Regions from separate parts of the Labrenzia sp. R5_0 genome, predicted to be linked through region 3. Evidence: riboswitches for the same ligand, from Rfam matches in the RefSeq annotation. Region 3 holds a riboswitch; each other region holds the start of a gene.

Region 1 (2,195 bases), on a different contig from region 3:
TCGCAATCTCCGTTCCAAGGCTGTCACGATGATACATCTCTCCTTCGAAGAGATAGGTAACTGTCGCCAACCCGATGTGAGGATGCGGGCGCACGTCGATACCGCCGCCGACCAAAAGTTCTGCCGGGCCCATCTGGTCGAAGAAGATGAACGGGCCAACCATCCGCCGCCTGGCAGACGGCAAGGCACGTCTTACCGAAAATCCGCCGAGGTCGGATGTCCGCGGTACGATGATCGTTTCAATCGGGTCACAGGTTGCAGCATTTCCCGGTACGGGATCAGGGCAATTCAACCAGCTCATCTGCCTCTCCATCAAAGAACATTCTGTCTTGCAAACTAGATAGGGCCTGCGAAGCCGAAGTGTCCATTGAACAGTCTGTTTCGGGTTTTCATACCCTGCACAATCTGTATAACGACCGGCCCTTCCTTGCTTTTGTTTGGTGCGACATGAAACGCGTGATGATCGTTGGCGGCCCGGGCTCGGGTAAAAGCACGCTTGCCGTTGCCCTTGGGCGGAAAACCGGACTGCCGGTCTATCATATGGACAAGATCCACTACCGCTCCGGTTGGAACGAGCGGACGCGGGAAGAGAAAGACCGGCTGACGCATGAGGTCCATCTGAAGGATGTGTGGATCTTCGAGGGTGGTCATTCAAGCACCTATGCGGAACGTATCGAACGTGCCGACACTTTCATCTGGCTCGATGTCCCGGTAACGCGCCGCATATTTCGAGTGCTGAAACGGTCGGTGAAATACAATGGGCAAAGCCGTCCGGATCTGGCCGAGGGCTGCCCGGAGCAGTTCAACTGGCAAACTGTTGAATTCCTGAGGTTCATCTGGCGAACGAGACACTCCGCCAGAGCCAAACTGGAGCACATCTACCGCGAACCTCCGGACCATCTGAAAGTCTATCGGTTCAACACCCTTGCCGAAATCGACGACTTTCTGGCGCGCCCCTGGCAACAAGGATGAAGGCTCATCCTGTCTCTTGACAGGTGCGCCTGACGGGCGGCACAACAGGGGCTCACCCGGGGTGCCTCCAGAAGAGGCTGAGATACTGCTGGCGCACTTGCGCAGTGCAGGGACCCGACGAACCTGATCCAGGTCATGCTGGCGAAGGGAAGGTGTTCTCGGCCAACTGCGTTCGCCACGGCAATGCTCCAACCCGGCCACCTTTCCAAGCCGAATGTCCGAAATGCGGGACCTTTTCCGGTCCTTGCGGAGATCCGTTGAATGCAAGCGGAATACCAGACATTCCGTGATGTCGAACGACTGATGTCCACCCTGGCAGGAGAGGCGGAATGAAGGTCGGTATCAAAGGGGCGGGTGTCGCCGGTCTGACACTGGCACATGAGCTTGTCTCGCGCGGTGTGCGGGTGGAGCTGCTGGAAAAACACAAGGATCTCACTGCCAGTGCCTCCTGGCTCGCAGGCGGCATGTTGGCGCCATGGTGTGAGCGGGAAAGTGCCGAGGAAGATGTACTGCGGCTCGGGCAAGCCGCCATTGGCTGGTGGAGCAAAGTCCTGCCGGGACAGGTTTCGCACAATGGCACGCTGGTTGTTGCCGCGCCGCGCGATACCGGCGAGTTAAGTCGCTTTGCTTCTCGAACCAGCGGCTTTGCCTGGCTCGACGCTGACGCGCTGGGCGCACTCGAGCCGGACCTCGCAGGCCGATTTGCAAAGGGGCTCCATTTTGCCGGGGAAGCCTATCTCGATCCGCGGCGGGCCCTCACGGCATTGCGGGCAAAGGTGTCTGAAAGCGGTGCCGAGGTGAGGTTAGAGGCGCAGCACTTCACCGCGGCGACCGATCTTGTCGCCGATTGTACCGGCATGGCCTCGCCGGATCCGCACTTGCGTCCCGTACGCGGTGAAATGCTGATCCTCCACGCGCCGGAGGTCTCGCTTTCGCGGCCGGTGCGTTTTCTGCACCCGCGCATCCCGGTCTATGTCGTGCCTCGTGACAACGGCGTCTTCATGGTCGGGGCAACCATGATCGAAAGCGGTGACCAGGGAGCGGTCAGTGTTCGGTCCACCATGGAACTCCTAAATGCCGCCTACAGCCTGCATCCGGGATTTGCGGAGGCAAAGATCATCGAAACCGGGGTGGGCCTCCGCCCGGCATATCCCAACAATCTTCCTCGTCTCACGTTTACCGGCAACACGTTGTCAATGAACGGATTCTACCGGCACGGCTTC
Region 2 (2,195 bases), on a different contig from region 3:
TCGGCAAGCAACGGGTCACCGGAGGCAGCCACCATCACCGGGTCAAGCACAACCGGGCCAGTCTCATGTGCACGAAGCCCTTCAGCTACCACCTCAATCGTATCGACACGCGACAGCATGCCGATCTTTGTCGCCTTGACGGCAAGGTCGGAAAAGACGGCCGTCATCTGGGCCCGCACGAACTCCGGCGGCACATCATGGATGGCGCTGACGCCAAGCGTGTTCTGCGCCGTCAGGGCTGCAATAACACTGGCACCAAAGACGCCGTTTGCGGAAAAGGTCTTGAGATCAGCCTGAATGCCGGCTCCGCCGCCGGAATCCGATCCTGCAATGGTTACCGCAATTGCGGTCATAGGAACCTCCTGGGAGTAGATGCCGAAAAGGCTGCGTCAGCCGGTCTTGAGACGGGCTTCAATGTCGCGGTCAGTCAGGCAATAGAGTGCGTCGAGCAACTCCGGCACCAGACTGCCTGGCCCGCCTGACCGGCTGGCCGCGATTTCGCCGGCAATGTTGAAGACGGACAGTCCGCAAGCAGCTGCAAGCGCCCTGTCCTTTTCGATGCTCAGGAACGCTGCCAGAACAGCACCGCCGGCACAGCCGGTGGCCGTCACGCGTGACATCAGTGGATCGCCGTTGCGCAGCAGGAAATCCTCGCCGCGGCTCTCGACCCTGTCTTCCGGGCCGGTAACCGCAAAAACCGTACCGGCCTCGATCAATGCATCGGCATCCGCCCGCTCCGGCAAGAGAGCGGTGAGTTCTTCCGGATTGAGCCGCACCAGATCCGGCTTGAGGCCCAGCAGGTCGCGCGCATAGGCGCAGCGCACGGGAGACCGGTTGACGAAAACCGGATCGACACAAACCGGACGTCCGGCAGTCCTGGCAGCTTCGATCGCTAGCGGAATGGCCGCACGACGTTCCTCGTCAAGGGTGCCGAGGTTCACCAGCAGCGCATCAGCCCCGCCGGCAAAGGCCGCAACTTCCTCCCGCGCGATGGTCATGGAAGGAACGGCGCCGAGCGCAAGCAGCACATTGGCGGTGAAACTCTGGGCGACCGCGTTTGTGACGGCGTGAACGCGCGGCGTTTTCTGCCGCACCCTTTCCAGAAGGGTGAAGACCTGTTCGGCGCTCAGGGCCTGCGTGGAAGCAGCGACGGAAAGGCTCATGACGGCTCTCCTGCGACAGAAAGCCCGTTGCCGGTATTCCGGAAAGGACGTGTTGAAGGGAGTGGTGTGTGCATCATGATCTCAAATCCCTCCGCCGGTATCAGCCGGATCAGGTTCAAGGAGTTGGCAGGCCGCCTCTCAGCCCGGTCCAGGATGGCCGGGCACCCCCATGAGATGATTGCACTGCTAACAAGCCGGCCGTGCGATTGCAAGACCCGGCTTGTGCAGAGCGGCTACTCGGCAATTGACTGGCGGGAGGAGATAGGCGATGTCCTAGTCTGCTTTCGTGAATCTGTTGCCCGGCATGTTTGGCTGACCGAACAGCCCGGCTGATGGTTCAGGTGACACGTTCACCCCCTTCAAACACCAACTGCCCGGAGCGCCCCATGGTACCGTTTTTCGTGATGATCAAATGCCAGTTGGGCAAGACTTACCAGGTCGCCAATGCGATCGCCGATGCGGAAATTGCGTCCGAAGTCTACTCCACCTCCGGCGACTACGATCTTCTGGTGAAATTCTATGTCGACGACGGCTCGGACATTGGCCACTTCGTGAACGAGAAGGTCCACCCGATCGACGGCATTCAGGACACCAAAACCATCATTACCTTCAAGGCCTTCTGAACTCAGACCCGGAAATTTCCATGAAACTCATTAAAATCGCCGCCCTTTGCCTGCCCCTCGCTCTTGCTCCGATCGGCTCGACCGCGTCCGCGCAAGGCATGCCACCGGAGCAGATCAAGCAGATCCTGGACCTGACCAAGGCCAACTGGGTGTCATTCCGCGACTGGCAGGGCCAGGAGCTGATCTATTTCACCCACCTGGAATCCTGGAAGTGCGGCATCGACTATGTCTTCTACGGACTGAACGACGACCCGATTGAGCAGGAATGGCAACTGGAAGCCTGTGACCCGGACAACCAGAATGTCGTTCTGAAGGACAAGCCCTATCTGGAGCTGCCCCTGGGTTCGGCCCAGTCGATCAGCGTGCAGCTGATCTTCAAAGACGGCACCAAGAGCGCTGTCGAGCGGTT
Region 3 (2,195 bases):
GATGCACGTACGGTAACCACGACGACGATTACCGGACAGTCTGATTCGCCCGCGCCGGCCGATACACCGCAGGTCGATACACCAGCTTCCGCTGCGCCCGAACCTTCCCAGCCGTCCATTGTGACGAGCGGAGAAAACGATCAGTCTTCTGCGACCACCGAAAGCCCGATTGCGGTGCCGGAAGACAATCTCTCGGCCATTTCGCCTGACGAAACTTCACCGGCTCCGTCCGCCACGGCGACGGATTCCTCGGTGCAGCGCTCTATCCTTTACGAAGAAGGGGAAGAGTCCGGCGGTGCCGGAACGGCTGCGCAAGGCGCTGTCGTTTGGGGTGTCGATGAAGAAACGAATCTGGACGGCAAGGCTCTCGCGGTTCTGAGCGCCTCCATTGAAATCCCCGAGCGGGATGTGAAGGTCGACATTCGCATCAAGCCGAATGACGATACTTCCTTGCCCGCCAGCCATCTGGTCGAGATCAAGTACGAGTTCCCGGAAAACTTCGCTCCGGGTGACGTCGTCAACGTGCCAGGCCTGGTCATGAAGCCTACGGAAGAAGCTCGTGGCGATGCGCTGATCGGCGCTTCCGTGAAAGTGTCTCCGGGCTTTTTCTGGATTGCCCTTTCCAGCTTGCCGAACGAGCAGCAACGCAATCTCGCCTTGCTGCGTGAACGCGGCTGGATCGACATTCCGATGCTTTACGAAAACGGCAAGCGCGGCATCCTGACCCTGGAAAAGGGAACCGCCGGTGCAGATGCCGTTGAAAAGGCGATCACGTCCTGGCAAGCCGGCTAAGCGCCAGCCTGCCTCCTTTCAAAATCTGAAGAAGCCGCCTCACGGCGGCTTGCCTTTTTCCGTCACACAAGGCATGGTCCGCCTTGGTCCGAGGGGTGTTCCGGTTACCGGAGCTGAGATGGCGTAATGCCGAACCCTTAGAACCTGATCCGGGTCATGCCGGCGAAGGGACGGAATCCTTAGCCTATTCCCGGATCTCCATTGTCATTTTCGGCTTGTCCGAAGACGGGAGATCCTATGCGTACTTGTCTGCGACCACTGCGGTCGCCGCACATCCGAATGCCGGTATCGGCTTTCATGCGTTCCTGTTGGCCAACGGCGGCGGGGGGTGCGGGATGATGGCGTTTGCGAAAGCTGTTGCCAGGACCTTACTCGGCCTCCTGCTGACTGTCGTTATCTGGGCGGCAATCGTCCATGTGTTCGACACCCAGCATTATATCCTGCCGGGTCCGGACCGCGTCTTTACGGCCTTTGTCAAACACGCAGGCTTCCTTCTGCATCATGCCGGCATCACCGCCTATGAGACGGTGCTCGGGTTTGTGCTGGGAGCAGCCGCCGGGGCATTGCTTTCCGTTCTTTTGTGGCTGTTTCCGATTGCTGCAAGGTTCGCCATGCCGCCCATTCTGGTGACGCAGGCCCTGCCTGTTTTCGCAATCGCGCCGATCCTGGTGCTCTGGCTCGGTTTCGGGCTGGCCTCCAAGATCGTCGTCATCATCCTGGTCATCTTCTTCACGGTCACATCGACGTTTTTCGATGGCCTGCAGCGGCTTGACCCGGGTTTGTGCGATCTCGCCCGGCTTTATCGTCTGTCTCGCCTGAAGGAACTCTGGTTCTTTCGCCTGCCGTCAGGCTTGCCGGCGTTTGCCTCCGGCCTGCGGGTGGCCGCGGTGTTCGCTCCCATGGGGGCGATCATCGGCGAATGGGCCGGGGCAAAAGGAGGCCTTGCCTTCATCATGCTTCAAAGCAGCAACCGGATGCAGGCGGACATGATGTTCGCCGCCCTGATCCTGCTCGCGGCGATGGTGCTGATCATGCGCTTTGCCGTGAACCATCTCACCCGACTTCTTGTTCCCTGGCAGCCGCTCACCTAGCTGCCGCTCTACGGAGGACCTCATGAAAAAACAAATCCTGTCACTCGCATTGGCCGCCGGGCTGCTGGCATCGGGGCCGGTACAGGCCAGTGAGAAACTGACCTTGCTGCTCGACTGGTTCATCAATCCGGATCACGCGCCGCTGGTAACCGCGCAGACCAAGGGTTTCTTCGAGGCAGAAGGCCTCGAGGTTGAGATCATCGAACCGGCGGACCCGGCGATGCCGCCGAAACTGGTTGCTGCCGGGCAGGGCGATATCGCGGTGTCCTATCAGCCGACGCTTCATGCGCAAATCGAGGAAGAGCTGCCGCT

What was found. A riboswitch is a leader RNA that binds a small molecule or an ion and turns the genes downstream of it on or off. The one in region 3 is predicted to bind thiamine pyrophosphate.
Region 1: linked by a shared signal. The riboswitch ahead of thiO (glycine oxidase ThiO) and the one ahead of J7447_RS26465 (ABC transporter permease) in region 3 are both predicted to bind thiamine pyrophosphate.
Region 2: linked by a shared signal. The riboswitch ahead of J7447_RS11140 (hydroxyethylthiazole kinase) and the one ahead of J7447_RS26465 (ABC transporter permease) in region 3 are both predicted to bind thiamine pyrophosphate.

The regions. Positions count from the first base shown of each region.
Region 1 is NZ_JAGHRK010000001.1:1,389,400-1,391,594, forward strand. It holds gene J7447_RS06390 (pirin family protein) at 1-301, opposite strand, end outside; gene J7447_RS06395 (DNA topology modulation protein FlaR) at 448-972, shown strand; TPP riboswitch at 1,020-1,140, shown strand; gene thiO (glycine oxidase ThiO) at 1,302-2,195, shown strand, end outside.
Region 2 is NZ_JAGHRK010000002.1:498,137-500,331, forward strand. It holds gene thiD (bifunctional hydroxymethylpyrimidine kinase/phosphomethylpyrimidine kinase) at 1-353, opposite strand, end outside; gene J7447_RS11140 (hydroxyethylthiazole kinase) at 390-1,163, opposite strand; TPP riboswitch at 1,232-1,342, opposite strand; gene J7447_RS11145 (Lrp/AsnC ligand binding domain-containing protein) at 1,550-1,786, shown strand; gene J7447_RS11150 (hypothetical protein) at 1,807-2,195, shown strand, end outside.
Region 3 is NZ_JAGHRK010000006.1:257,511-259,705, forward strand. It holds gene J7447_RS26460 (hypothetical protein) at 1-792, shown strand, start outside; TPP riboswitch at 874-980, shown strand; gene J7447_RS26465 (ABC transporter permease) at 1,038-1,883, shown strand; gene J7447_RS26470 (ABC transporter substrate-binding protein) at 1,906-2,195, shown strand, end outside.